2 regions of the Dorea acetigenes genome follow, and region 2 is predicted to be linked to the other one. Evidence: a T-box and tRNA genes for the amino acid it is inferred to sense, from the RefSeq annotation. Region 2 holds a T-box; the other holds one or more tRNA genes.
What was found. The T-box of region 2 lies ahead of OCV99_RS00275 (valine--tRNA ligase). A T-box ahead of a tRNA ligase gene usually reads a tRNA of that ligase, here a tRNA-Val.

Region 1 (15,549 bases), on a different contig from region 2:
CAGAAGAGTTCTTCAGGTCCCTGGGAATGCCGGTCTGCCTTGGACAGATGAAGATAGGGGTACAGCCGGATTCCGTACTGCGTGAGCTTGCTGACAGCGCCACGAAGGGAGATACGGTTCGCCTGGGTTCTTTTAAGAAAATGAATGCACAGGATATGTATGAGATTTATAAGGCGGCGAACCATGCATAAGGAGGAAAAGGAGGCGTCCGGAATGATTGTTTTAAGTAAAGAAGAGATTGCGGCTTTGGCAGAGCCGGACGAGATGATGGATGTGATTGAAGAAGCCTATCGGATTTTCGGGGCCGGGGCATATTTTATGCCGCCAAGACCGGTGGTGGAACATGAGAACAAGACTCTGATGTATATGCCGTGTTACACGAAAAACATAATTGGAACGAAGATTTTGAGCATTTTCCCTGAAAATTCTAAATTAGGGCTTCCATCTATTGATGGAGTCGTCCTTTTGAATGATTATGCTACAGGTGCTCCGGTGGCGGTTCTGGACGGACAGGCAGTTACAGCATGGAGAACCGGAGCAGTAGGCGGTGTGGGAATCCGTCACCTGTCACGGAAGGACTGCCATACGGTTGGAATCGTGGGAGCAGGGGTACAGGGCTTCTATCAGGCGGTTTATGCCTGCGCGGCGAGAGAGATTCATACCGTGTATGTGTTTAATCACAGTGACAGAGATCTTACCGATTATCTGAAGCGGTTAAAAGAAGCGATTGCAGACCCGAAGGTGGAAGTAGTACAATGTAAGAAGATAGAGGAGCTTGTGAAGGCAAGTGACATTATCTGCACAGCAACACCTTCCGCAGAGCCGGTACTTCCTGATGACAGAGAGCTTCTTACGGGCAAATGTATCATTGCTATCGGTTCTTATACTCCCCAGATGCGGGAGATCCCCGATGCTGTCTGGGATCTGGTTGATAATGTGTACATAGAACTTCCCTATGCATGTGAGGAGAGCGGGGATTTGAGTCAGCCGATTGCTGCGGGAAGGCTGACACAGGATCGGATCGTTTTAATGGATCAGTTTTTAAGTTCCGGGGCGGATGAAGAAGAGATTACAAAGAAAACCACCTATTTTAAATCGGTAGGGATGGGACTCTTTGATGTGTGTGTTGCACAGAAATTATTAGAAAAGGCAAAGGAGAGATAGAAGTATGAAGGTAGTAGCAACAGAGAAAGCACCAAAGGCATTGGGACCATATTCACAGGGGTATATCCACAATGGGATTTTATATTCAGCAGGACAGATTGCCATTAATCCGGCAACGGATGCCATTGAAGCAGATACTATTGAGGGACAGACGGAGCAAGTATGCAAGAACTTAGGAGAGATCCTGAAGGCGGCAGGGACAGATTTTGAACACGTACTGAAAACCACTTGTTTTGTGGCTGATATGGGGGATTTTGCGGCATTTAATGAAGTGTATGCGAAGTACTTTACTTCCAAACCGGCCAGAAGCTGTGTCGCAGTCAAGACATTGCCAAAGAACGTGCTTTGCGAAGTAGAATTGATTGCAGTTGTTGAATAAGAAGAACATTTTTTAATCAGGATGGAAAAGAGGTTGTATAATTATGGAAGAACAGCAGCAGGGATGTTCCCCATCTGACTGCGCCGGATGTGCGCATGCAGATTCATGTGGGAGTAAGCCGGAAGATATGAAGGAACCGGCAAATCCATTTTCTCATATTAATAAGGTGATTGCCGTTGTCAGCGGGAAAGGCGGCGTAGGGAAATCTATGGTGACTGCGTCGTTTGCGCGGATGATGCGGGAGCAGGGATTAGCAGTGGGGATTCTGGATGCGGATATTACAGGACCGTCTATTCCAAAGATGTATGGATTACATGAGAGTGCGAAAGGAAGCGAGGGAGGTATCTTTCCCTGCGAGGCGAAAGACGGAACCAGGATTATGTCTGTCAATCTTCTGCTGGAGCATGAATCTGATCCGGTCATCTGGAGAGGACCGGTTATAGCGGGGGTTGTGAAGCAGTTCTGGACAGATGTTATGTGGGGAGAACTGGACTACCTTTTTGTTGATATGCCTCCGGGAACCGGAGATGTACCGCTTACTGTATTCCAGTCTCTTCCGGTGGATGGGGTGGTGATTGTCACTTCTCCGCAGGATTTGGTGCAGATGATTGTAGAGAAAGCATATAACATGGCAGAAAAAATGAACATTCCGGTGCTTGGTATTGTGGAGAATTACAGTTATCTGGAATGTCCGGATTGTGGAAAGAAGATTTCCGTATTTGGAGAAAGCCACATCGATGAGATCGCTGCCAGATTGAATATCCCAGTACTTGGCAAGATGCCTATCGATCCGAAACTTGCAGGAGTTGTAGAAGAGGAGAAGGCTTATGAGCTGGATAATCCATATCTACGGGATGCGGTGAACAAGCTTTGATCCGGTATCCCGGAAAATGAGGCGGCGGCACGGAGGTGAGATTATGATTACAATTTTTAACCGTAAGGAACTGATTACTGTATATAGTATGCAGTCTCAGGCTAAGATGCGGGACATCCTTACAGAAAATGGAATTGATTATAAGATAAGAGTGGTGAACCGTAAGAGTCCGTCGCCGATGGCGGCAGGATCGCGCGCACATACGGGGACTTTCGGAGAGAACCTTGCAATGGAATATGAATATATTTTTTATGTGAAACGGGAAGATGTTGCCAGAGCTTCCCATCTTGTTTCCAGAATCCGGTAGGAATGGCCGGAAGGCAAGATGCGGAGAGATGCAGATCGGCAGCCTGTAAATAGATGCTCAGTTCCTGGAGCGTGGCTGTGGGTCTGCCGGTATTTTTATGATATAGGAATAGAGGGAGTTCGAGGCGGACTTGTCCGCTTTGTTCCGATAAGGTATTGACAGGAAGAACATGTGTTTGTATAATGTAAAAAAGAACAAATGTTCATGCGACGGAGGTGCCTTATGAGATTACAGGAATCAATGACAGTCTATGAAAAGCTGAATATTTTAACAGATGCAGCGAAGTATGATGTGGCTTGTACTTCCAGCGGTACGGAACGTAAGAGTGACGGAACCGGTATCGGGAGCTGTCAGCAGTCGGGAATCTGTCACAGTTTCTCGGCGGATGGAAGATGCATCTCTTTGCTTAAGATTCTGTTTACGAATGAATGTGTCTATGACTGTAAGTATTGTATTAACCGCCGGAGTAATGATGTGAAAAGGGCATCCTTTACGCCGGATGAGATCTGTAATCTTACCATGGAATTTTATCGCAGAAATTATATAGAGGGGCTTTTTCTTAGCTCAGGGGTTCTGAAGAGCCCGGATTATACGATGGAGCTTTTGTATGCGGCCTTGTACAAATTACGTGTAGAGTATCATTTCCAGGGGTACATTCATGTGAAGGCAATTCCGGGAGCCAGCAGAGAGCTGGTTTACAGGCTGGGGCTTCTGGCAGACAGGATGAGCGTGAACTTAGAGCTTCCTACGGCAGAGGGACTTAAGCTTCTGGCGCCCCACAAGACCCGGAAGACGATTCTGGAACCGATGCGTCTGGTACAGAATAGGATGGAAGAGAATAAGCAAGAGATAGCTCTGTACCGGAATGCACCCAGATTTGTTCCGGCAGGACAGAGTACGCAGATGATTATTGGAGCTACACCAGAGACAGATTATCAGATTATCAATGTGGCGGAGGCGCTCTATCAGAAGTTTGGACTTAAGAGGGTATTTTATTCTGCTTTTATCCATGTGAATGAGGATAAGAATCTTCCGGCAAGGACGGACGAGGGACCGCCGCTTCTCAGAGAGCACAGGCTCTATCAGGCGGACTGGCTGCTCCGTTATTATCATTTTGAGGCGAAGGAGCTTCTTTCGGAAGAGAATCCTAATTTTAATATCTTGCTGGATCCCAAGTGCAATTGGGCGCTTCGGAATCTTGAAGTATTTCCGGTGGAAGTGAACCGTGCCAGTTATGAGATGCTGCTTCGCGTTCCGGGGCTGGGATATAAGTCTGCTATGCGGATTGTGAAGGCAAGACGGCTGGGAACGCTGGATTTTCCGGATCTTAAGAAGATGGGCGTGGTATTGAAGCGCGCCATGTATTTTCTGACCTGTAATGGGAGAATGCTGTATCCTGTAAAGATGGAGGAAGATTATATTACGCGTAATCTTCTGAATACAAAGGAACGGCTGCCGCAAGGCGTGGCGGGAATGACATACAGGCAGTTATCTTTGTTCGATGATGTAAAGTTTGGAGGTGGGCTGCATGAGAAAGATGTATATCTGCACGGATAGTGTTACCGGAATTTTCTCGGCAGTCTATGAGGCATGGAAGTCGGGAAGAGATTCGGATACCTGCGGGATTGTCTTTCGTGGAAAGGTAGAGCAGGAATTGTTTTGCGAGTACTGCGAGATAGAAGAAAGCGAAAGAAAAGCACTGGCTGTGGAGAAGATGATTCTCCGGCATTTGGGAGAGAGAGCCTATTGGGATATCTATCATGCGGCTCTTTCGGAGCGTGAAGAGAAAGGAAATGCTATATTAGGGGCGATGCTGGAAGCAAGAAGGATTCCCGACAGTACGAAGATTATGGATCATCTGAGCCATCCAATGGTGGAGAAGGTATTTGAGATGAGCAGAAGCGTGGACGGAGAGGCACACCAGTTAAAGGGATTTCTACGCTTTCGGGAATTGGAGGGAGGAATCCTGTTTGCAGAGATTACGCCAAAGAACCGGGTTCTTACCTGCCTTGCTCCTCATTTTTCGGACCGGCTGCCTACAGAGAATTGGATGATATATGACAAAAACCACCGGGAGATAGCGCTTCATGAAGCAGGCAAAAGGTGGGTTCTGGCGTCTGATGATACGTTAGATTTTGAGAAGACGAGGAATATATCAGAGGCGGAGCGGCATTTTTCAGAGCTTTGGAAGGGCTTTTGCCGGACGATTTCCATAGAAGAAAGATCGAATCCCAGGTGTCAGAGGCAGCATCTGCCACTTTGGTATAGAGTGAATATGACAGAATTTGATGCATCCTGACGGAGGGAGGAAGATGGAGAAGCAGCTGATTAGGATTTCCGTCCGCAATTTGGTAGAATTTATATTGCGGAGCGGAGATATAGACAACCGGGTAGCGACGATGGATAAAGATGCCATGCAGCTTGGAGCGAAACTGCACCGTAAGATTCAGAGGCAGATGGGGGCGGACTACCATGCGGAAGTGACATTGAAGCGGGTGATTCCTTTTGAAGAGTTCGATATACAGGTGGAAGGCCGGGCAGACGGCGTGATCGATGGTGAGGACGGTGTCTGGATTGACGAGATTAAAGGGGTTTTTAAGGAGCTTGACAGCCTGAAGGAGCCGATAGCCGTTCATTTGGCTCAGGCGAAGTGTTACGCTTGCATTTACGCTGAGAAGCAGGGGCTTGCACAGATTGGAGTGCAGATGACGTACTGTAATATGGAGACAGAAGAAGTGCGCCGTTTCCGGGAAGAGTACCAGACTCACGAGCTGGAAGAATGGTTTTTGGAATTGGTGGCGAGATATGAGAAGTGGGCGCATTTTCAGGCGGAATGGAAGAAGATTCGGGATGTTTCTATAAAAAAGATTGTGTTTCCCTATGAATACAGAGAAGGTCAGAAGAAACTGGCGGCTTCTGTGTATCGTACAATTATGCGAAGAAAAAAGCTCTTTATCCAGGCACCGACCGGTGTGGGGAAGACGATGGCTGCCGTCTTTCCTTCCGTGAAAGCAGTTGGAGAAGGATTGGGAGAGAAACTCTTTTATCTTACGGCTAAGACAATAACCAGGACGGTGGCAGAGCAGGCGTTTGGGATTCTTGCCGAGAGAGGGTTAGAGTATAAAGTCATTACGTTGACGGCGAAGGAGAAAATCTGTTTTTGTGAAAAGACAGATTGTAACCCGGACTATTGCCCCTATGCAAAAGGACATTTTGACAGAGTGAATGATGCGGTGTTTGAATTGATTACAACACAGAAGAAAATCAGCCGTCCTGTGCTGGAGGCACAGGCTGAGAAGTGGAAAGTCTGCCCTTTTGAATTGGGACTTGATACGGCGCAATGGGTGGATGCTGTTATCTGTGATTATAATTATGTATTCGATCCGAATGCCCATTTGAAGCGCTTTTTTGGAGAAGGTGTGAAAGGGGAGTATTTGTTTTTAATTGATGAGGCTCATAATCTGGTGGAGCGCGGGCGCAAGATGTATAGCGCAAGCCTGTATAAAGAGGATGTCCTGCATGTGAGAAGGCTGGTGAAGCACATGGATGGCAGGCTTGCGGGAAGATTGGACGAGTGTAATAAGCAGCTTCTGGAGCTTAAGCGGGAGTGCGATGGGATTCAGGTGCTAAACAGCGCGACACATATTTATCTGAAGCTTTTGCAGGTTATAGCAGAGCTGGAACGCTTCCTGGAAGAGTACAAGGATGAGGCGGTAAGAGAGGAAGTGCTGAATCTGTACTTTACGGTAAGGAATTTTGTGAGTGTATACGAACATTTGGATGAGAATTATCTTATTTATTGTGAGTTGGAAAAAGACGGAAGATTTCAGATCCGTCTGTTTTGCGTAAATCCGGCTGTGAACCTGAAAGAGTACCTGGAAAAAGGAAACAGTACGATATTCTTTTCTGCCACCTTGCTGCCGATTCATTATTATAAACAACTTCTCAGTACCGAGAAAGATGATTATGCCGTATATGCGGAGTCGGTATTTCCACCGGATAACAGGCTCCTGGTATTGGGGACAGATGTCAGCACCAAATATACACTGCGGGGAGAAAAGATGTATCGGCGCTATGCAGAATACTTGCTTACGGCGGCCTTGGCGAAGAAGGGAAATTATATGGCATTTTTTCCTTCTTACAGATTCATGGAAGAGGTCTATACCGTGTTTGCAGAGATGGTAGAAGACAGGGGAGCGTGTGTGGATTGCCTGATACAGGCTCCTTATATGTCAGAGGAAGCAAGAGAAATCTTTCTGGAGAGCTTTGAAGAAGCGAGGGAAGGGAGCCTGATGGGGTTTTGCGTAATGGGCGGTATTTTTTCAGAAGGAATTGACTTGTCAGAGGATAAGCTGATTGGTGCGGCAATTGTGGGAACCGGTCTTCCCCAGGTATGCAGGGAGAGGGAACTTTTGAAGGATTATTTTGACGCAAGGGGCGTAAGAGGATTTGATTATGCTTATGTATATCCGGGAATGAACAAGGTGCAGCAGTCTGCGGGACGGGTAATCCGGACTGAGGAAGACAGAGGGATTATCCTGCTTTTAGATGAAAGATTCAGAGAACCCGGGTATCAGGAGACCTTTCCGCGGGAGTGGAAGGACATCCGACAATGTACGATTTCCAGTGTGGGAGCGATGCTCCGGGAATTTTGGGAAGGCAATCTTTAGGTATTATTTATAAAAAAGAGTGATTATCACAAACTCCTGTGTTAAAATAATAATCGGATAAATATTAGCAGAGGTGAATGTTGTAGGATGAAGAAGTTTGAAAAGGTAATGGCGGCGGCAGCAATGATTTTTCTGATTATTGCACTTTTGCTTACCAGTTTCCAGGTGGCAATTTATGGAGATTCTGAATATAGATTCTATGAGAGAGAATATGAAAAATATGGAGTGACGGAAGCGTTAGGGATGGAGATGTCTGACGTGATGGATGTTACGGACAAGATGATGGCATATCTGATTGGCCAGAGGGAAGAATTGTCTGTGATAACAACGGTGGAAGGAAAAGAACAGGATTTTTTTAATGAACAGGACAGGCTGCATATGGCAGATGTGAAGAATCTGTTCCTTGGCGGTCTGAAATTGCGGTGGATACTGCTTGGTGGTTCTGTACTTCTTTTTCTGATTCTTGCATTTCGGAAAGTGAATTTAGGAGAGGCGCTTCCAAGAGCCTATTTCCAGGCGCTGGGCATTTGCGGGGGTCTGACGGTAGTGATGGGAGTTTTATTTGCATCAGATTTTAATAAGTATTTTACGATTTTCCATGAAATCTTTTTTACAAATGATTTATGGCTGTTTGACCCGGAGACGGATTATATGATCCGAATGTTGCCGGAAGGCTTCTTTTATGATATGGTTATGCGGATAGGAGCATGTTTTGTGGGAGGGCTTATCCTACTGGCTGCCGTCTTTTTCCTATGGGGGAAAAAGACAAAAAATAGGCATAACGCATAAAAGAATTGCAAGATATTGCTTTCACTAATGGCACGGGCGTGCTATTATGAGATAAAGATTAAAAAAATAAGTGGAGGAAGTTTTATGAACGGTGTAAAACGAGTATATGTTGAGAAAAAACCGGAGTTTGCAGTACAGGCGAAGGATCTGAGGCATGAAATCAGAGGATATCTGGGAATTAAGACACTGGATAATGTCCGTATTTTGATTCGTTATGATGTGGAGAATCTTTCTGATGATACTTTTGAGAAAGCATGTAATGGAATTTTCAGTGAGCCTCCTGTTGATGTATTATATAAAGAGGAGTTCCCGATAGAGGAAGGAAACAGGGTGTTTTCTGTAGAATTTCTTCCGGGACAGTTTGACCAGCGTGCTGATTCGGCTGTACAGTGTGTGCAGTTTATTAAAGAGGACGAAAAGCCGGTAATCAAGACAGCTACAACCTACGTTGTGGAAGGAGAGATTACGGATGAAGAATTTGAGGCGATTAAGAATCATTGCATTAATCCGGTAGATTCCCGTGAGACAGGAATGGAGAAACCGGAGACTTTGGTAACGGTATTTGACGAGCCTGCGGATGTTATGATTTTCGATGGATTTAAGGATATGGCTGAAGATGTGCTGAAGGAACTGTATGATTCCCTTGGCCTTGCTATGACATTTAAAGACTTCCTTCATATTCAGAAGTATTTTAAGGAAGAGGAAGACAGAGATCCGTCTATGACAGAGATCCGGGTATTGGATACTTACTGGTCAGATCATTGTCGCCACACCACTTTTTCAACGGAGCTTAAGGAAGTGACGTTTGGTGAGGGAGATTATAGAGCTGTGATTGAAGGAACCTATCAGCAGTATCTGGCAGATCACAGTGAGATTTTTAAAGGCAGGGAGGATAAGTTCGTCTGCCTGATGGATCTGGCTTTGATGGCAATGAGAAAGTTAAAAAAGGAAGGAAAGCTTGATGACCAGGAAGAGTCTGATGAAATCAATGCCTGCAGTATTGTCGTACCGGTAACGGTGGATGGCGTGGAAGAAGAGTGGCTTGTGAACTTTAAAAATGAGACGCATAACCACCCGACGGAGATTGAACCTTTCGGCGGCGCTGCTACCTGTCTTGGAGGCGCAATCCGTGATCCGCTGTCAGGACGTACTTATGTATACCAGGCAATGCGTGTGACCGGCGCTGCAGACCCGACCGTGTCAGTAAAAGATACGATGAAGGGAAAGCTTCCGCAGAAGAAGCTTGTCCGGGAAGCTGCCCATGGCTACAGCTCCTATGGAAATCAGATCGGGCTTGCAACCGGGGCTGTAAAGGAAATTTATCATCCCAATTATGTTGCGAAACGTATGGAGATTGGTGCGGTTATGGGTGCTGCCCCGAGAAGAGCGGTTATCCGTGAGACGTCTGATCCGGGGGATATTATTATTCTCCTTGGCGGACGTACCGGGCGTGACGGCTGCGGCGGCGCTACAGGTTCTTCTAAGGTGCATACAGAAGAATCCATTGAGACCTGCGGAGCAGAGGTTCAGAAGGGAAATCCGCCTACAGAGCGTAAGATACAACGGCTTTTCCGCAGAGAAGAAGTAAGCCGTTTGATTAAGAAATGTAATGACTTCGGCGCAGGCGGCGTGTCCGTTGCAATCGGTGAGCTGGCAGCCGGGCTGAAAGTTGATCTGGATAAGGTGCCGAAGAAGTATGCAGGTCTTGACGGAACAGAGATTGCCATTTCTGAGTCTCAGGAGCGTATGGCAGTTGTTGTTGACCCCAAAGATGTGGAAGAGTTTATGGGATATGCCAAGGAAGAGAATCTGGAGGCGGTAGAGGTTGCGGTTGTAACAGAAAGTCCAAGGCTGGTTCTTTCCTGGAGGGGCAAAGAAATCGTGAATCTGTCCCGTGCATTTCTGGATACCAATGGCGCCCATCAGGAAACTGCCGTTGCGGTAGATATTCCGAATAAGGCTGACAGTATTCTGACGGATAAAGTGGAAGTAGATGACGTAAAAGAGAAATGGCTGGATACGCTGCGTGATCTGAATGTGTGCTCGCAGAAAGGACTTGTTGAGATGTTCGATGGTTCCATCGGAGCAGGTTCTGTATTCATGCCGCATGGCGGAAAGTACCAGATGACAGAGACGCAGGCGATGGTTGCGAAGCTTCCGGTGCTTACAGGGGATTGCGATACGGTGACGATGATGAGTTACGGATTCGATCCGTATTTGTCAAGCTGGAGTCCATACCATGGAGCTGTGTATGCAGTGACAGAATCTGTGGCAAAGATTGTAGCTGCCGGCGGCGATTATAAGAAGATTCGCTTTACCTTCCAGGAATATTTCCGGCGCATGACAGAAGACCCGCACAGATGGAGCCATCCGGTTACTGCACTTTTGGGAGCTTACAGTGCACAGCTTGGATTTGGTCTGCCGTCTATTGGCGGTAAGGACAGTATGTCGGGAACTTTTGAAGATATTGACGTTCCGCCTACCTTGGTATCCTTTGCCGTTGATGTGGCGAAAGAAAAAGATATTATTACACCGGAGCTTAAAAAAGCAGGGAATAAACTGGTATGGCTTAGAATTGATACAGATGAGAATGATTTGCCGGATTACGGGAAGGTTATGGAGCAGTACGGCAAGTTTTCAGATGATATTCACAGCGGCAGGATCGTATCAGCATATGTACCGGATCGCCACGGCGTGATTGCTGCTGTAAGCAAGATGGCATTTGGAAATGGCATGGGTGTAAAGATTGAACATAATATGGATCCGAGAGAGTTGTTTGCTCCGGCGTTTGGTGATTTGATTGCGGAAGTCCCGGCGGATAAGGTGGGCGAGCTTCGTATCACCTATACGGTAATCGGAGAAGTGACCGATAATGGTGTATTTGCATATGGTAATACAGTGATTGCTCTTGATGAAGCGGTGGATGCATGGAAAGAAACTCTTGAGAAGGTGTTTAAGACGAATTCCGGTGCCCAGGACGGACCGACAGCGTTTTTTGTTGCGGGAAAAGAGACAGAAGAGGGCGGATTGGAAGAAGATGGATGCTTCCATGCAAAGAAGGTTCATATCTGCAGCCATAAGATTGCACAGCCGACCGTCTTTATTCCGGTATTCCCGGGAACAAACTGCGAATATGACAGTAAGAAGGCATTTGAGCGCGCCGGTGCGAAGGTAATTACGAAAGTGTTTAAGAATATGGACGCAGCAGATATTGTTGATTCTGTCGGTGTATTTGAGAAGGCTATTAACGAGTCTCAGATTATTATGTTCCCGGGCGGATTCAGTGCTGGCGATGAGCCGGACGGTTCTGCTAAGTTCTTTGCAACTGCTTTCCAGAATGCAAAGATTAAGGAGGCGGTACAGAAGCTTTTGAATGAACGCGACGGACTGGCACTGGGTATCTGTAATGGATTCCAGGCGCTTGTGAAGCTTGGGCTGGTGCCGAATGGAGCAATCACGGGACAGACAGCAGATTCGCCGACATTGACGTACAATACCATCGGACGCCATATTTCCAAGATGGTATATACAAAGGTTGTTACAAATAAATCTCCATGGCTCCAGATGGCAGAGCTTGGCGGCGTATATACGAATCCGGCGTCTCATGGAGAAGGGCGGTTTGTTGCGAGCAATGAGTGGATTGGCAGATTGTTTGCAAATGGACAGGTTGCTACCCAATATTGTGATCCGGAAGGAAACATCAGTATGGATGAAGAGTGGAATGTCAACGGATCCTATTATGCAATCGAAGGTATTACAAGCCCGGATGGCCGTGTACTTGGTAAGATGGCGCATTCTGAGAGAAGAGGGCGTTCTGTGGCAATTAACATTTATGGCGAACAGGATATGAAAATATTTGAGTCAGGCGTTGCATATTTTAAATAAAAAAAGTCAAGAAAATAGAACAAAATAGATATGAATGCAGGAAAACGAAAAAAAGTTGCAAAAAATTAAAAAAATGTCTTGTGTTTTATGCCATATTACTTTAATATGGTAAAGGACAAAGGCGTCAAAACAGAGTGGGCTCCAGAGTCTGCTCTGTTTTTAATTTTTTGTATCAAGGAGGAAAAAACTATGTCATATGTTGATGAGGTCATTCAGAGGGTTGTTGAAAAGAATCCGGCAGAACCGGAATTCCATCAGGCAGTAAAGGAAGTACTGGAATCACTGCGGGTAGTTGTAGAAGCAAATGAAGAAAAATTCAGAAAAGAAGCATTGCTTGAGAGACTGGTTGAGCCGGAAAGACAGATTAAGTTCCGTGTACCGTGGGTAGATGATAAAGGACAGGTACAGGTAAATACCGGTTACCGTGTACAGTTTAACAGTGCAATCGGACCATACAAGGGAGGATTACGTCTTCACCCATCTGTAAACCTTGGTATTATTAAATTCCTCGGTTTTGAACAGATTTTCAAGAATTCCTTAACAGGTCTGCCAATCGGCGGCGGCAAGGGTGGTTCTGACTTTGACCCGAAGGGTAAATCTGACAGAGAGGTTATGGCATTCTGCCAGAGCTTTATGACAGAGTTGTGCAAATATATTGGTGCGGATACTGATGTACCGGCTGGTGATATTGGAACAGGTGCAAGAGAGATCGGCTATATGTTCGGACAGTATAAGAGAATCCGCGGAGTCTATGAAGGCGTGCTGACCGGAAAGGGATTAAGCTATGGCGGATCTCTGGCAAGAACAGAGGCTACCGGTTACGGTCTTCTTTATCTGACACAGGAAATGCTGAAGCTGAATGGAATTGATATTGCAGGTAAGACTGTAGCAGTATCCGGTTCTGGTAATGTTGCGATTTATGCGACACAGAAAGCACAGCAGATGGGAGCTAAGGTTGTGACGGTCAGCGATTCTAACGGCTGGGTATATGATCCGGAAGGAATTGATGTTGCAGCGTTAAAGGAAATCAAAGAAGTAAAACGTGCAAGACTGACAGAGTATAAGAATTATCGCCCGAATTCAGAATATCATGAAGGAAGAGGAGTTTGGTCTGTAAAAGTTGACATTGCTCTTCCATGTGCTACACAGAATGAACTGTTATTAGATGATGCAAAGGCGCTGGTTGCTAACGGATGTATTGCTGTTGCAGAAGGAGCTAACATGCCTACCACCATGGAAGCTACCGAATACCTGCAGCAGAACGGTGTATTATTTGCACCTGGCAAAGCTGCGAATGCAGGCGGTGTTGCTACATCTGCTTTGGAAATGTCCCAGAATAGCGAACGTCTCAGCTGGACATTCGAGGAAGTGGATGGCAAGCTGAAGGATATCATGGTAAATATCTGCCACAATATGACAGACGCTGCTAAGAGATATGGCGCAGAAGGCAATTATGTTGTAGGCGCAAATATCGCAGGATTTGAGAAGGTAGTAGATGCAATGACTGCACAGGGAATTGTATAAGCGTGAAAAAAAGTGGTGAAAAAAAGCAAAAAAACTATTGACATTTGTTCAGGTTGGTAGTATGATAGACGAGTGGGTTGCGGAAAAGCAACCCACAAGACTGGGATCTTAGCTCAGCTGGGAGAGCATCTGCCTTACAAGCAGAGGGTCACAGGTTCGAGCCCTGTAGGTCCCATTTTGTAACAGATTTGCTGTTACAATGGTTTCAAATTACAGAATGTGATGGAAAACCGAATATGGCGGGATAGCTCAGTTGGCTAGAGCACACGGTTCATACCCGTGGTGTCGCTGGTTCAAATCCAGTTCCCGCTACTTGAGAATGAGAGACAGATAACTGTCTCTCATTTTTAGTATAACGAAAAATCTAACGATTCCGTTATTTGCATTTAAAATCAATCGGGCTGTCAATCAATGTTGCTGCCTGAAATTCGTGTTTGTGATTATCTTCTTTCTCGGTACAGTCTTTGATGAAATGCACATGCTTGCCGCCGCCTACATCAATTGCACCGGAGGTTTTTCCGCAAAATTCGTGGAAGTGTTCATCTGTGAAGTCGGTGCGGAACTTTACTTCGTGAAAATGGTCGTTTTTCCCCGGTATATAGATAGCTTCACCGGTTACGGTACAGAATCTGTGATTGTGGCAGTCATTACATTCTTCAAAAATCCCGGTGCTGCCTGTTAATTCGTGGACATGTTTTTGTTTATTACAATTATTTTGATTATTATACATGAAATATTTCCTTTTTTCTTTTAGCATATGCTGTGGAGGGCAAGACGTGCGGTGAAAAAGGATTGGGTGTTGCGTTTGTTTTTTGTATATCTTATACTAAATAAATAATAATAAAAGAAAACCAGGCGGAAAAGGAGGACAGGTGATGCGTGTTGGCATGGGATATGATGTTCATAGATTGACTGAAGACAGAGATTTGATTTTGGGTGGGGTGAAAATTCCTTATGAGAAAGGACTTCTGGGACATTCCGATGCGGATGTGCTGCTGCATGCAATTATGGATGCACTGCTGGGGGCGGCGGCGCTTGGCGATATCGGGAAGCATTTTCCGGATACGGATCCACAGTATAAAGGGATTTCCAGTATGAAGCTTTTGGAACATGTAGGAAGATTGATTGACAATGAGTTATATGTGATTGGAAATATAGATGCGACGATTATTGCCCAGCGCCCGAAAATGGCGCCGTATATTGAGAAAATGCGGGAAAATGTGGCAACGGCGCTTCATATCGAAAAGAATCAGATAAATATTAAGGCGACGACAGAGGAAGGGCTTGGATTTACCGGGACAGGAGAAGGGATTTCGGCTCAGGCGGTGGTATGCCTTGAGACGATTGCAAATTACAGTTATGCAGTCGGAGTGGATGAGCAGAGCAAGTGCGCAGGCTGCTGCGGCTGCCCGCATACAGATGGGGAGGCAGAGTAATATGCATATCAGAAAGTTGGCGGAAATGGAACACGGGAAAACTCGCTCTCTGTATGAAGAGGTATTTTCAGAAGACAGTTCGTCTTTCATTGATTATTATTATTCTGAAAAGACGAAGGATAACACGATATTTGTTGTGGAGGAGGACGGAGGTATCCAGGCAATGCTTCATCTCAATCCCTATACATTGATGGTAAATGGAAGAAAGGAACCATCCCACTACATTGTGGCAGTTGCAACCAGAGAAAAGTACCGGAAGAGAGGATATATGGCAGGGCTTCTGAAAGAATCCTTGCGTTCTATGTATAAAGAAGGTGAACCTTTTACGTTCTTGATGCCTGCAAGCGAAAGCATTTATACACCTTATGGATTTCGGACGGTGTATGAACAGGAGCACAGGTATTTGACAAAAACAGAATGCAGCGGCGATGGAATAAGGCTTGCGGAGGAAAAAGATTGTGAGGCTCTTGCAGCATTTGCAGAACATGCATTGGCGGGGCGCGCGAAGGTCTATGCAGAGC
Region 2 (15,549 bases):
GAGAACAATATGCTGTATGGACCGTTTGTGGACAAGCTTCCGAATTTTGAAGAATACATTGACACAGAGTCAGAGGATGTTACCATGGATTTTGCTTATCCGATAGAAGGATATGAGGCACCTTATGGAAAAGCACAGGTGGTTATGATGGTAGATACGGCTGTGACACCGGAGATGCCGGCGAATGCAGAGGAATTCATGGAATTTGTGAAAAAATATCCGGGCAAAGTAACCTATCCGGCACTTCCGGATTTTACAGGGAGCGTATTTGTAAGAAATATTATCAGTGAAATCTGCGGATGGGAGCAGTTTATGGATATGGAGCCGGATAAAGAGACGGTAAAGGCTGCCATTGAACCGGCGCTTGCATATCTGAGAGAGTTGAATCCATATCTTTGGAATGAAGGCAAGACATTTCCGGATTCTTCTGTGACACAGGATAATATGTTTGCAGATGGTGAACTGGTATTTAACGTAACTTATGGTGCATATGATGTCCCGGTTGCCATTGAAGATGGAAAATATACAGAGACTACCCAGTCTTTCCAATTTGACAAAGGTACCATCGGCAACACGAATTTCATGGCGATTGCAGCAAATTCAGGAAATAAAGCGGGAGCCATGGTTGCCATCAATGAAATGATGTCTCCGGAAATCCAGGCGGACAGATTCGCAACGATGAAGACGCTTCCGGTTGTTGATTATGACAAATTAAATGACGAACAGAAGGCGGCATTTGATGAAGTAGAGCTTGGCAAAGGGGCAATCCCGCAGGATGAACTGTTATCTAAACGTATTCCTGAGATGCCGGCAGAACTGGTGCCGATTATTGAAGAAATCTGGCAGGAAGAGGTTGTAGGAAAATAATGCGAAAGAAATGGACGCCTTATGCGCTGCTGGTTCCGCAGCTTGTCCTGAGCGTTATATTTTTGATTGGACTTATTACTGGAATCACTCAGAGTTTAGGGGTGGTTCCAGCTTTTGGATTAACGGAACCGACGCTTACATATTACAAAGAAGTGCTGACAAGGCCGGACATGCTGCAGTCAGTGTTGTACAGTCTCCATATTGCATTTGCCTCGGCTTTTTTTGCGACGGTTATCGGCGTGATTCTTTGTGCGGTGATTGTGATGCAGGGGAAGACGAAGGGAGGCTTTATGAGAATCGTACAACTGCCGATTGTTGTCCCCCATGTAGTTGTGGCTCTTTTTATTGTGAATATTTTTTCTCAAAATGGTCTGCTTGCAAGGATGGCTTTTGCGCTGGGAATTATCGGAGACCAGCAGGATTCTCCTGTGATTGTTTATAATGCAAATGGAATGGGGGTTATTCTGGCGTATTTGTGGAAGGAGATTCCCTTCATTATTTATTTTGTGATTGCGTTGATGGCAAATATCAATGGCAATCTGGGAGAAGCAGCAGTGAATCTTGGCGCAGGCAGGATACAGTCCTTCTGCAGGGTGACGCTTCCGCTTTGTGCCCATACGATTCTAAGTGGCTTCCTGATTATTTTTGTATTTGCGCTGGGAGCTTATGAGCTGCCGGTCTTGTTAGGGGCAACGGCGCCGAAAGCATTGCCGGTTCTTGCGTATATCCAGTATACGCATCCGGATTTACGAAACAGGCCGTATGCAATGGCGTTAAATGGGATTATTATTGTGATTTCTCTGATAAGTGCGGCTGTTTATTTTGTATTGATGAAAAAGAATATAAAGAATTTGGCGAATAAGAGATAAACTATGAAATCGAAAACAAGTATAAGTTCTAAGATTATATTGACTATATTTATGCTGGTAATCATTCTGCCGGTACTTACTCTTCTCGTGTGGACATTTACAGAGCGGTGGGCATGGCCGGATTTGTGGCCGCAGGTATTTTCCATGCGTGCAGTGGATGAAATCCTGAGGAGAAAGGAAGAGCTTATAAAGCTTTTTGCATCCAGTATCCTGATTTCCCTTGTGGTTGCTGTCTTGTCTATTGTGATAGGAACCATGACAGCAAGGGCGTTGGTGCTTTATGATTTTCCGGGAAAGGATGGGGCGTATTTCCTGAGTATTCTTCCCTTTATGGTTCCCGGGACGGTTTTTGCCATGGGTGTGCAGGTGACTTTCATTAAATTGGGACTGAATAACAATGTTTTGGGAGTTATTATCGCTCACCTGGTCTGCTCCCTTCCCTATGCAGTAAGGCTTTTGATGGATGGCACGATGGCGGTGGGAAATGGATTGGAAGAGCAGGCACGTGTTCTGGGAGCGACACCATGGAAAGCATTTTACAAAGTGACGCTTCCCATGCTGGCTCCGGTCATGTTGTCGTCTTTTAGTATGGCATATATTGTGTCCTTCAGTCAGTACTTTCTGACGCTTTTGATTGGCGGCGGGCAGGTAAAGACATTTACGATTGTAATGGTGCCGCTGCTGCAGGGAGGAAACCGCAATATTGCCAGCGTTTACAGTACAGTTTTTCTGGGCGTTACTCTGATTATTTTTGGCGTGTTCGAGTGGGCGGCGGGGCGTCTTGGCAAGAATTACGGCAGCGAGTATTATACGTAGATAAAGGAGCAGACAGATGGGACTTACAGTGGACAGACTAAGTGTAAAACTGCAGAAGGAAGAAGTTCTCCATCAGGTGAGCCTGGACATCCGGGATGGAGAATTTATCTCTTTGCTTGGTGCTTCCGGGTGCGGAAAGACGACGCTGTTAAAGAGTATTGCAGGACTGCTTGAAATAGAATCCGGAGAAATCCGTATGGGCGGGCGAGACATCAGCCGTGTGGCGCCGGAGCGCAGAGGGACGGTGATTGTATTCCAGGATCTCCGTCTGTTCCCGCATATGACGGTGGAGAAAAATATTGCATTTGCTATGGAGGTTAAGAAGATTCCGAAAGCGGAGCGCAAAGAGACAGTGAGAAGGCTGCTGAACGAGGTACAGCTTCCGGGCTACGAGAATCGTCGGATAAAAGAGATGTCGGGGGGACAGATGCAGAGGGTGGCGCTTGCCAGAGCGCTGGCGGCGAACCCGAGGATTCTGCTTTTGGATGAGCCTTTTTCCGGGCTGGATGAGAGATTGAGGCTGGAGATGGGGGCATTGGTGAAGAAGCTCCACAATGAAAGGAAACTTACGACCATCCTGGTGACTCACGACAAGCGGGAAGCTCTTCAGATGTCTGACCGCATTGTACTGATGGATCAGGGGCATATCCTTCAATATGCGTCGCCGGAGGATATTTTTTATCATCCCGCGTCCAGGAAGGTTGCAGATTATTTTGGGAAAGCAAATTATATCAGCGGCCGCGTGGAGGAACACTGTTTTTCCTGTGAATTCTTTGAGATGGCGGCAGAAAAGGAAGACGGAGAGTATGAGGTAATGCTCCGGCCTTTCGATATTCTGCCGGAGCCGGAAGGAAGCGGCTGCCTGGTGGAAGAGATTGTCTTTATGGGAGAAACGGTGCAGCTGATGTTAAAGACGCAGAAGGGCCGGATCTTCTGCCAGATGGTGAGCACAGAATTCAGAAGAATGCATATCTGTGAAGGGGATGAGATTGGAATCCGGATCAACGAAGCAGAGGCTGCGGGGAGACAGAATCTGTTTAAGAAGGAGACAGCAAATGAAGCATATTGTATATGATTGTGATAATACCTTTGGGGTGCCGCGATGTGACGTGGATGACGGACTGGCGCTTCTGTATCTGCTGGGCTGTGAAGAAGCATGGGTACACGGAATTACAGCCGCTTACGGGAACAATAAAATAGATGTGGTCTATGAGACTATCCGAAAGATGCTGCGGGAGATTGGGAGAGAAGACCTGACTCTGAAAAAAGGCGGAGCAGGAGCGGGAGATTATGAGAGTGAGGCGGCAGATTACCTGGTGGAGATGGCAGACAAATATCTGGGCGAACTGTCTATACTTGCCACAGGTTCCCTTACGAATCTGGGCGGAGCATATAAGAAGGATTCGCATTTTTTTGAAAAGGTAAAAGAGATTGTGCTGATGGGCGGCATTACAGAGACGCTGACATTTGAAAAGAAGACTATGAAAGAGCTTAATTTTTCCTGTGATCCGGAGGCTTCCTTCGCGGTGCTGCGGTATGGGAAAAATGTGTCGGTTGCCAGTGCCAACAACTGCATGAAAGTATTATTTACGAAAGAAGATTATAGACGGGAGCTTTATAGGACGGATAAGCAAATTGCAGTATATATCCGGGAAAATACAGACTATTGGTTTGGGTTTAATGAAGAGGATTACGGAATACAGGGGTTTTATAACTGGGATGTGACGGCAGCGGCATATCTGATGCATCCGGAGCTTTTTGAGGATAGAAAGAAAAGGTATGCGTTTTCTGTAAAAGATTTGGAGATAGGTTTTTTACGGGAGGATGATAAAGGAGAGACCGTGTGCAACCTTCCGGTTATCCGTGACGGCGAGAAGTTTAAGCGGAATATTTACGATACATGGATGCGGGTGGAGATGCCGGAGAGGAGGGAGAAGTTTTGCGGAAAGCATTGATTGTTTTCAGCCGGGTTCCGGTACCGGGAGCGACGAAGACCAGACTTCAGAAAAACTTTACCGGAGAAGAGTGCGCCGAACTTCACCGGGCAATTCTGATGGATCTTAAGCCCCTTACAGACGGTGAAGACTGGGACAGCTTCGTGTATTATACCCCTGCCGGAGGCGAAGCGGTGATGCGGAAACTGCTGCCGGGGGCGGCAGGGTATGAACCACAGCCGGAGAAGGAATTCGGTGCCAGAATGAGCGGCTGTATCGGACAAATATTAGAAAAGGGTTATGATGCCTGCGTGCTGGTTGGGACAGATATACCGGCGTTGGATACGAAGATTATCGGGCAGGCATTTGCAGTGATGGAAGAGAAGGATATGGTGATTGGCGCTACGGAGGATGCAGGATATTATTTGATTGGAATGAAAAAACTCCGGGATGAAGTATTCCGGGATCAGGCGTATGGTACGGGAAGCGTGTTCGCAGATACGCTGGAGAAGATCAAAGGCTGCGGCTGTACTTATGGAGTGCTTCCTGTGCTGCGGGATATCGACGAACCGGAAGATGTGTCTGCCTATCTGGAAATGTATGAGGCAGGCAGATTGGACAAGAAAATGCATACATGGGAATGTATTTTAAGGCTGAACGAAAAGTATCAGCTTCATAACGATTAGGAGGAGGAAAGAAAGATGAAGGACATGAAAAGAGTAAGAAGAGCAGGAGCGGCGCTGTTTCTGGCGCTGGCTATGGCGGCAGGAACCGTGGGATGCGGATCCAATGAGACGGCATCGGAGACGGACGCGGCGGATGATGGAGAAAGATTTCAAGGGGAATACATTATCACTGCCGATGAAGCAAAGGAGCTGGTAGGAGACGATAACGTGGTATTCGTAGATGCCAGAGGAAGCAAGCAGGCGATCCTCGGTACGATTGACGGGGCGATTGCTACCACATGGCAGGAGCTTTGTACCTGCGAAGAAGGGAAGGCCGGAGATGAGAACTGGGGCAAAATCCCGGAGGCAGACGATCTGGCAGAACGTCTTGGTGAGCTGGGACTTTCAAAAGAGAAAGAAATTGTTTTTGTGGGAGAAACGAAAGATGGTTGGGGAGATGACGCAAGGCTTCTCTGGGAGCTGGCTGCGGCAGGCTATGAGAATGTGAAGATGATTGACGGCGGTTATGCGGCTGCAAAAGCGGCTGGTGTGAAAACGCAGCATCTTGCGTCTAAACCGGAAAAGACAGAAGTGGAAATCGATGAGATTGATAATACCCATGTAATGACGACGGAAGAACTGCAGGCAAATTACGATGATTATACGATCGTGGATGTCAGAACAGACGAAGAGTACGACGGCGCTGTTCTTTACGACGAGGCACAGGGTGGCCATATGCCGGGAGCCATCCATGTAAGGTACACCGATATGTTCAAGGATGACGGCACTCTTAAGCCGAACGATGAGATCGTGGAGATGTTTGAAGCGGCAGGAGTGGAAAAGGATGATAAGGTTGTGGCATACTGTACAGGCGGAATCCGTTCTGCGTATGTACAGCTTGTTCTTGAGATGTGCGGATATGAGAACACCTGGAATTATGATCAGTCATACTGGCGCTGGTGTGTCGTAGGTGAGGTAGAGTAAATACATGGTTTCAATCATTATTCCCATATTGAATGAAGAAAAAGGAATCAGGCGGATTCAGGAGAATTTAAAAACCCTGGAAGGTGAATTTGAAGTGATTTTCAGCGATGGTGGAAGTACGGATCGGACTCTGGAGAGAATTGATCCGGACTTCCGTGTAGTCCATAGCCCCAGGGGAAGGGGAATTCAGATGAATACCGGAGCAAAAGAGGCGCAGGGGGACGTGCTGTTCTTTGTGCATAGTGATGTGCTTCTGAAAAAGGACGTCCTGCTTCAGATTCCTGATAAAATCAAGAGGGGAGAAGCGGCGGGCTGTCTTAAGATTGTCTTTGATTCGTCCCATATCCTGATGCGGATCTGTGGGTTTATGTCTAATCTGCGGGTAAAGCTGCGCAGGATTGTTTTTGCTGACCAAGGTATCCTTATACAGAAGAAATTATTTGAAAAAATGGGTGGGATGCCGCAGATGCCTCTGATGGAGGATTATGAATTTTCCCTGCGGATGAAAAAGAAGAAAATCCCCATCATAAGGATCGACAGCAGTATTCTGGTGTCTTCCCGGAGGTTCCAGAAATATGGTATGCTCTGGACTATGTGGCAGATGCAGAAATTCCAGCTGCGTTACCGGCTGGGAGGAGATGTGGAGAAGATTGCAAAAGAATATGAGAATATAAGATAGGCGGGAGAAGAACAATGGTTAGTGTATTGATGAGCACTTACAACAGAAAAGATTTGCTTCCTGAAGCGATAGAAAGTGTGTTGAATCAATCCTATACAGATTTTGAGTTTATCATTATAGACGACGGCTCGACGGATGGTTCTGAGAAAGTAATCCGTTCCTACAAGGATGAAAGAATCCGGTATATCCGTATGCCGGATAATTATTATTACTGTTATTCTGCAAATTATGGGATACAAAAGTGTTCTGGAAAATATGTTGCGATTATTAACAGTGACGATCAATGGAAGAAGGACAAGTTGGAAAAACAGGTTGCATTTATGGAATCCCATGCGGAATATGGAGCCTGTTTTACGGAAGTAAGGCTAATTGACGACGGCGGGAATCCGGCAGAGGAAGCTTTCTGTATCAGGCTGGATTCTCAGGAAGCGTATCTGCGGTACTTTTTCAGGCACAAGAATATGTTGTGCCATCCATCGGCATTGCTCCGCAGGACAATCCTTGATAAGGTAGGAGGCTTTAACCTGATGTATGGCCAGCTCGCGGATTTTGACCTGTGGATACGGATTGTGACAGAAACACCTATCTATGTGCTGCCGGAGAAGCTGACTCTTTTCAGATGGCATGAAGACGGGCAGGGACAGGTGAGCAGCGTTACCAGAGAGCATGTGGCGCAGAATTATAATGAGCAGCTTTTTGTCAGAAGAGATCTGGTTGAGCGGCTATCGGACGAACAGTTTTTGCGGACATTCCGGGAAGATTTCCGGAACCCTCTGTCCGCATCCCATGAAGAGCTGGAATTTGAAAAGGCATTTCTGATGATTGATTATTCCGGGGAAGCGGCGAGTATGAAGCTGATGGGGATGCAGAAGCTGGATCTGCTGCTCAGAAAGCCCGGTGCGGCTGATTTGCTGCGGGAGCATTTCCAGATGAAATTGCAGGATGTTTACCGGATGAACCAGGAGTGGATGTATTTGGCGCCGGATGTGCTGAGCAAGCTGGGTGAGCTTAAGATTGTGAATGCGGATCTGGAAAATCACCGGAAAGTGCTGGCCCAGGAGAGGGGGCGGCTGACAGAAGCCCAAAGTCTGGCTGAAAGACTGGAGCAGGAGAAAGAAATTTTATATCAGAAAAGAGAGAAACTTTTGCAGGAAAAGGAACTGCTGGTTCAGATAAATGCACAGCAGGAAAAGAAGCTTCAACGGGCAAATGAGAAGATAGCGGATCTGGAGGCGCGTGCAGCGAAGGCAGAGGCGGAAATCAGAGTCTATGCGGATTCTACAAGCTGGAGAATTACAGCACCTTTCCGGAAGATTATGGAGAAGGTAAAAAGAAATGGATAGGATTGAAGGATTAAGAGAATATATAAAGATGCCGGAATACCGGGAAGCGCTGGGGATTCCGGCGGGCGCAGGAGAGTTGTATCAGCCGCTTGCACAGGGAGAATATAATATTAATTATTGGTTTGTGCATCCGGTGACGGCAAAGAAGCTGGTGCTCCGGGTGAATACAGGAAGCCAGATGCACCTTGACCGTCAAATTGAATATGAACATAATGCCCTGAAAATCCTGGAGCCATCCGGGAGGACACCGAAGCCCCTTTATGTGGATGGCAGCAGGAAACACCTGAATTATGGCGTTATGGTGATGGAATATCTGGAAGGCCATGCCCTTGATTACCGAAAGGATCTGACATTGGCGGCACATTGCCTTGCGGACATCCACAGTACGCCGGTTCCGGATACGTACATTGGGTCGGGTGAAAGAATTTCGGGGACAAAAGAGAGCGGTCTTTTGCAGCCGGAGAATCCGCTGCAGGCGATTCTTGACGAGTGCAGGGAGATGGTTCAGACTTATTATCAGTCGGATCTGGGAGAAATTCAGAAAAAGAAACAGATAGAAAGACTGCTTCTCGCAGGGCAGAAAAGGGTGGATGCAGTGGGAGATTATACGGGATACCGCTGCTGTATCAATACGGAGTTAAACTCCGGCAATTTTCTCATTAATGGAGCGGGGAAGCCGAATTATCTGGTGGACTGGGAGAAGCCGCTGTACGGCGATCCGGTTCAGGATCTGGGGCATTTTCTGGCACCTACCACTACATTCTGGAAGACAGATGTCATCTTAAGCGAAGAAGAAATGTCAGATTTCGTTATGCAGTATAAAAAGGCGGCGGACGGCAGGTTTGATGTGGCGGGAATCGAAGAACGTCTGCGTCTGTTCGTGCCAATTACCTGTCTGCGTGGAATAACCTGGTGTGCCATGGCGTGGGTACAGTACCAGGAACCGGGGAGATTAATCCGAAATGAAGAAACCTTCCGGAAAATGGAAGATTATTTAAGCCGGGAATTTCTGGATATGATAGAAACAAGGTACTATTAATTTCTTTTGAATAGTGCCTTAAGACTTTCTGAAAATTCTCGAAACTCCTTGACAAATCAGGAGTCGATGGCTATCATATTCAATGTGCAAAGGCGTTGAAGAAGAGGAGTACGCATAGATTCGTCCTGAAAGAGAGAACTGCTCGAGGGCTGAAAGGCGGTTTCGGGAAAGAGGTGCGGAAGGTAGCTTTGGAGCCGGATGGCTGAACCTGAACAGACGGATCGTAGACAGAATCCCGGAGGCAAGGTCATCCCGTAGTCGTTCACGTTACAGAACAAGATGAGATATGTAGAAGATTTTCTTTCTATATATAAATAAAGGTGGTACCGCGATATAGTCGCCCTTTAGTTTTTAAAGGGCGATTTTTTTAAAATGTGAAGAAAATATACAGATAGAGGAGAGAGTTATGAGCCAGAATATGGAAACCACTTACAATCCGAAAGCGATTGAACCGAAGCTTTATGAAAAATGGTGTAAGAATAAGTATTTTCATGCGGAAGTAGACAGAGACAGGAAGCCATTTACTATTGTGATGCCGCCGCCGAATATTACCGGTAAGCTCCATATGGGGCATGCGCTGGACAATACATTGCAGGATATTCTAATCCGTTACAAAAGGATGCAGGGATACAATGCCCTTTGGGTTCCGGGGACTGACCATGCGGCAATTTCTACAGAGGTCAAGGTTACGAACCAGTTAAAAGAAGAAGGGATTGACAAGAAAGAGATCGGCAGGGAGAAATTCCTTGAGAGAACCTGGCAGTGGAAGGAAGAGTACGGCGGAACCATTAAATCTCAGCTTAAGAAGCTGGGAATATCCTGTGACTGGGACAGAGAGCGTTTCACCATGGACGAGGGATGCTCAAAAGCAGTAGAAGAAGTATTCATTAAATTGTACGAAGAAGGATATATTTACAAGGGTTCCAGAATCATCAACTGGTGTCCGGTATGTAAGACGTCTCTCTCTGACGCGGAAGTTGAACATGAAGAACAGGACGGATATTTCTGGCATATTAAGTACCCGATTGTTGGGACGGATGATTATCTGGAGATCGCGACGACCCGTCCGGAAACCATGCTTGGAGATACGGCAATCGCCGTACACCCGGATGACGAGAGATATAAAGCGATTGTAGGAAAGACCTGTAAGCTGCCGCTGACAGACAGGGAGATTCCGATTGTCGCAGATTACTATGTAGACAAGGAATTTGGAACCGGAGCGGTTAAGATTACACCGGCGCACGATCCCAATGACTTTGAGGTAGGAAAGCGGCATAATCTTCCTGAAATCAATATTATGAATGATGATGCGACGATTAACGCACAGTATGGCGGTAAATATGCGGGAATGGACCGCTATGAGGCAAGAGAGGCCATGGTGAAAGATCTAAAGGAGCAGGGATATCTGGTAAAGGTAGTTCCCCATTCCCACAATGTGGGTACACATGACCGCTGCCACACGACAGTTGAACCGCTGGTTAAGCAGCAGTGGTTTGTGAAGATGGAAGAGCTTGCGAAGCCTGCAATCAATGCCATTAAGACGGGAGAGCTGAAATTTGTCCCGGAGCGTTTTGACAAGATTTATCTTCATTGGTTAGAGAATATCCGCGACTGGTGTATTTCCAGGCAGATCTGGTGGGGACACAGGATTCCGGCGTACTATTGTGATGCGTGCGGCGAGGTAGTTGTGGCAAGACAGATGCCGGAGGTATGTCCGAAGTGCGGCTGTAAACATTTTACACAGGATGAGGATACTCTGGATACATGGTTCAGTTCAGCACTGTGGCCGTTCTCTACACTGGGATGGCCGGAGAAGACGGAAGATTTGGATTATTTCTATCCGACGGATGTGCTGGTAACCGGATATGATATTATTTTCTTCTGGGTAATCCGTATGGTATTCTCCGGATATGCCCATACAGGAAAATCACCGTTCCATACCGTATTTATCCATGGACTGGTGAGAGATTCTCAGGGACGCAAGATGAGCAAGTCTCTTGGAAATGGAATCGATCCGCTGGAGATTATTGACAAATACGGCGCAGACGCCCTGCGTATGACGCTGGTAACAGGAAACGCGCCGGGAAATGACATGCGGTTTTATAATGAACGAGTTGAGGCAAGCCGGAATTTTGCTAATAAGGTATGGAATGCTTCCCGCTTCATTATGATGAATATAGAAGGCAGGGAAATCACAGAGCCGAAGGATGTAAACGCTCGTCCGGGGGATTGCTGGATCATGTCCAGATGCAACAATCTGGTGAAAGACGTAACGGAGAACATGGACAAGTTTGAACTTGGAATTGCGCTTCAGAAGGTATATGACTTTATTTGGGATGAATTCTGTGACTGGTATATTGAGCTGGCGAAGTACCGTATCTATCACGCTGAGGAAGACGCAGAGGCGGCGAATGATGCTATGTGGACGTTGCGGGAAGTTCTGAAAAAGGCGCTGAAGCTTTTGCATCCTTTCATGCCGTTTGTGTCCGAGGAGATTTACAGTAACCTTTGTCCGGAAGAAGCGTCGCTTATGATGTCGGAATGGCCGGTATATGATGAGAGCTGGAGCTTTCCGGAGGCAGAAAATATTGCGGAGCATTTCAAGGCAATTGTAAAGGGCGTCCGCAATGTCCGCGCAGAGATGAATGTGCCGAATTCCAGAAAGGCAAAGGTCTACGTGGTATGTGAAGACCAGACACTGTGTGCTGGATTTGAAGCTTTAAAGCAGTCTGCGATTATGATGGCTGCGGCAAATGACTTCTTAATCCAGCAGGATAAGACAGGAATTGCTGATGATGCGGTGTCTGTTGTAGTTCCGGATGCTACGGTATATGTACCGTTAGAGGAACTGATTGATTTTGAGCAGGAAATGGAACGGCTTCGTAAAGAAGAGAGCAGGCTTACAAAGGAAATTGCCCGTTCCAATGGAATGCTGAATAATGAGAAGTTTGTAAGCAAAGCACCGGCGGCTAAGGTGCAGGAAGAAAAAGATAAACTGGAGAAATACCAGCAGATGATGGATCAGGTTAAAGAGAGGCTTGAGGGATTAAAAGCAAAGATGTCATAGAAAACACAGGGGACGCATTTGTCCCCTCATGTGGAAACAAGGGGATGCTATGAAGAAGATTCATTTCAAAAAGCCGGATGTTAAAGGAACTGTAAAAAAAATAAAGCATTTGAAGCGAGAAGATATAAAGGCGTGGTGGAAGGCAAAAGGCGAGAGACGGGAGCGGATACTGAATGAGCGGCGCAACAGTGCGTTTGCGAAGAAGATGAAGCCTGTCTATGCATTTATGAACCGTTTTTCCCTCCTGTTTCATGCCTTGCTTGCCTGCATGATTAACTTCGCCATAGAAGGTATTTCCAGGCGTTCTCTGTTTGAGGCATGGGATTACATGACAGAGACGCCGCTGGTATTTTTATACAATGCGTTCATGATATTTATGACGTTTTCTATTGTATATCTGTTCAGAAGGCGAGTTTTTGTCAGGATTATCATCAGTGTGCTCTGGATGGTTCTTGGCGTATGCAACGGCTATATGCTGTTGAAGCGTGTCACGCCCTTTAATGCACAGGATTTGAAGGTGGCGACGGATGCAGTTTCTTTGATTAACAATTATTTCAATCCCTTTGAGCTGGTGATACTTTCTGTGGGGATTGTGGCAGTCGTGGTCTGGGTAATCTCCATGTGGCGGCGGGGAGGACAGTATGAAGGCAAACTTCACAGAGTTGTGGCACTGATTGGTGTTTTTGTATGCTTCGGTATCTATTCTGTTCTAACAACCGCGGCGCTGGACAAACGGGTGATTTCCAATTATTTTGGAAATATTGCCTTTGCTTATGAGGATTATGGGCTTCCCTATTGTTTCATGGCAAGCCTGTTCAATACAGGGATTGATGAGCCGAATGATTACAGTGAGGAAACCATGGCTGAAATCAGTAACAATGGCGAGATTACCAAGACGGAAACCAGTCTTACCCAGGAGGAAATGCCGAACATTATTTTTATTCAGCTGGAATCTTATTTTGATGTGGAAGAGGCAGAATTTTTTACCACTTCGGAAGATGCATGCCCGAATCTTCACAAGATGTATGAGAATTTTTCCAGTGGTTACTTTAAAGTACCATCGGTAGGAGCCGGAACGGCCAATACAGAATTTGAAGTGCTGACAGGGATGAATCTGCGGTACTTCGGACCGGGTGAGTATCCTTTTAAAACTTATGTGAAGGAGAAACCGTGCGAGAGTGTGGCGACGGCGCTGTCTGCGCTGGGCTACGGCACCCATGGGCTGCACAACAACGGCGGTAATTTCTACAGCCGTGCCAGGGTCTATAACAATATGGGCTTTGATACATTTACAAGCAAAGAATTTATGAATATCCTTCAGACTACGGAGAATGGATGGGCGAAGGACGATATTCTGATAGAGCATATTCTGGAGGCGATGGACACCACAGAGCAGCAGGATCTGGTAGTGGGAATCAGTGTCCAGGGACACGGAGATTATCCGGAGGAACAGGTGATTGAGAATCCGAAAATCAAAGTGCAGGGAATTGAAGATGAAGCGTTGAAAAATAAATGGGAGTATTACGTAAATCAAGTGTATGAGATGGACGCATTTGCCGGAAAGCTTGTACAGGCGATTGAGGACAGGGGAGAGCCGACTGTCATCGTGTTCTATGGCGATCACCTTCCTACGATGGGGCTGAAGGCAGAGGATCTTAAGAGCCGCTATCTCTATAATACCAATTATGTGATCTGGGATAATATCGGACTGCCTAAGGAAGACGGCAATATTCCGGCCTATCAGATTGTGGCAGAGGTGTTTGACCGTCTGGGTATTCATTCCGGTACGGTATTTAATTATCATCAGGAAAGGAATCAGACGAAGAATTATCTGTCGGATCTGGAGCTTCTGCAGTATGATATTCTCTACGGTGAGCAGTATGTATATGACGGGGAGCCGCCGATTACAGAGGGGCATATGCAGATGGGGGTTAAGGATGTTACTTTGTCGGAAATTGTTTCTCATCTGGATGGAGGGTATAGCCTTTATGGAGAGAATTTTACAAAATCCAGTAAAGTGTATGTAAATGGCGAGAAGCAAAAGGGAATAAAGTTCCTGAATAATACCAGGATTGAGCTGCCGGAGACAACGCTGGAGGATGGAGACGTGATTACCGTCAGTCAGGTAGGCTCAAGCAACACCATATTCAGGACTTCATCGGAGTATATTTATGAAGACGGGAAGCTTACGGAAGTTCCCGGCACAGGAACCGGAAAGGAAGGGGTATCCTGGGTAGAAGCAACGAAAGAGGATGAAGAATAGCAGCGATGAATTATCAGGAAGCAGTTGATTATATAGAAGAGATTCCAAAGTTTACGAAAAAGCATACTCTTTCACATACAGCAGAATTCTTAAGAAGACTGGGAAATCCACAGACAGGGCAGAAAATCATCCATGTGGCGGGAACCAATGGAAAAGGCTCTGTCTGTGCCTATATGCAGGCGATTTTGCTGGCGGAAGGGAAACACGTGGGATTTTTTACATCTCCCCATCTGGTTTCTATTAATGAGCGGATAAGGATAGATAATAAGCAGATAGATGATGAGACATTTCTGAAAGCATTTCTGCGCGTGAAAGCAGTGACAGATCAGATGGAAGCGGAGGAAATCGCCCATCCGTCTTATTTTGAATTTCTGTTTGGTATGGGGATGACGGTATTTGCCGGAAAGAAACCGGATTATATTATTCTTGAAACCGGACTTGGCGGAAGGCTGGATGCTACGAATGCCGTCGAAAATCCGGCGCTTACCATTATTACTTCTATCAGTCTGGATCATACCAGGTATCTGGGCAATACAATCAGAGAAATTGCAGCGGAGAAGGCGGGAATCCTGAAAAAAGGGATTCCTGTTATCTGTGACGCGGGAAATGAAGAGGCGCTTGCAGTAATCAGAAACCGGGCGGAATCACTTTCGTCGGAGTGTAGAGAAATCTCGAAAAATGCGTTCAAAATCATTGAAATTACGGACAAACATATTGCTTTTTTCAGAAGAAGTGCGTATGATGATAGTATTCCGTGGAGGCTTAGGGGCTGCGGTTTGTATCAGGCGATGAATGCGTCTATTGCCATTGCGGCGATGGAATATTTATTGTTAGAAGGAGAGAGGGCAGCCGGAGACACAGATAGGGAGAGCTATTATTCCAGATGGCGGGCAGCACTTTCGGCTGTCACCTGGGAATGCCGTATGGAAGAGGTCCTTCCGGGTGTTTTTATTGATGGAGCTCATAATCCCGGGGCAGTCGAAGCTTTTGTGGAAAGCGTGCGTGCGGTGGAGACAGCTGCAT

Region 1: it has a tRNA-Val gene. The T-box ahead of OCV99_RS00275 (valine--tRNA ligase) is inferred to sense a tRNA for this amino acid. The anticodon was not compared.

What each region holds. Positions count from the first base shown of each region.
Region 1 is NZ_JAOQJU010000007.1:82,297-97,845, reverse strand. Features, by position in the region: gene OCV99_RS08185 (iron-containing alcohol dehydrogenase) at 1-191, shown strand, start outside; gene OCV99_RS08180 (ornithine cyclodeaminase family protein) at 214-1,164, shown strand; gene OCV99_RS08175 (RidA family protein) at 1,169-1,543, shown strand; gene OCV99_RS08170 (Mrp/NBP35 family ATP-binding protein) at 1,587-2,417, shown strand; gene OCV99_RS08165 (hypothetical protein) at 2,461-2,724, shown strand; gene OCV99_RS08160 (putative DNA modification/repair radical SAM protein) at 2,947-4,281, shown strand; gene OCV99_RS08155 (TIGR03915 family putative DNA repair protein) at 4,253-5,023, shown strand; gene OCV99_RS08150 (ATP-dependent DNA helicase) at 5,037-7,394, shown strand; gene OCV99_RS08145 (TIGR01906 family membrane protein) at 7,482-8,183, shown strand; gene OCV99_RS08140 (phosphoribosylformylglycinamidine synthase) at 8,268-12,068, shown strand; gene gdhA (NADP-specific glutamate dehydrogenase) at 12,258-13,592, shown strand; tRNA gene OCV99_RS08130 (tRNA-Val) at 13,695-13,767, shown strand; tRNA gene OCV99_RS08125 (tRNA-Met) at 13,831-13,904, shown strand; gene OCV99_RS08120 (YmaF family protein) at 13,969-14,322, opposite strand; gene ispF (2-C-methyl-D-erythritol 2,4-cyclodiphosphate synthase) at 14,468-15,028, shown strand; gene OCV99_RS08110 (GNAT family N-acetyltransferase) at 15,030-15,549, shown strand, end outside.
Region 2 is NZ_JAOQJU010000001.1:40,133-55,681, forward strand. Features, by position in the region: gene OCV99_RS00225 (ABC transporter substrate-binding protein) at 1-867, shown strand, start outside; gene OCV99_RS00230 (ABC transporter permease) at 867-1,736, shown strand; gene OCV99_RS00235 (ABC transporter permease) at 1,740-2,552, shown strand; gene OCV99_RS00240 (ABC transporter ATP-binding protein) at 2,569-3,627, shown strand; gene OCV99_RS00245 (nucleoside hydrolase) at 3,608-4,507, shown strand; gene OCV99_RS00250 (TIGR04282 family arsenosugar biosynthesis glycosyltransferase) at 4,492-5,172, shown strand; gene OCV99_RS00255 (sulfurtransferase) at 5,188-6,135, shown strand; gene OCV99_RS00260 (TIGR04283 family arsenosugar biosynthesis glycosyltransferase) at 6,140-6,814, shown strand; gene OCV99_RS00265 (glycosyltransferase) at 6,829-8,157, shown strand; gene OCV99_RS00270 (aminoglycoside phosphotransferase family protein) at 8,150-9,196, shown strand; T-box leader at 9,283-9,544, shown strand; gene OCV99_RS00275 (valine--tRNA ligase) at 9,603-12,263, shown strand; gene OCV99_RS00280 (LTA synthase family protein) at 12,313-14,526, shown strand; gene OCV99_RS00285 (bifunctional folylpolyglutamate synthase/dihydrofolate synthase) at 14,532-15,549, shown strand, end outside.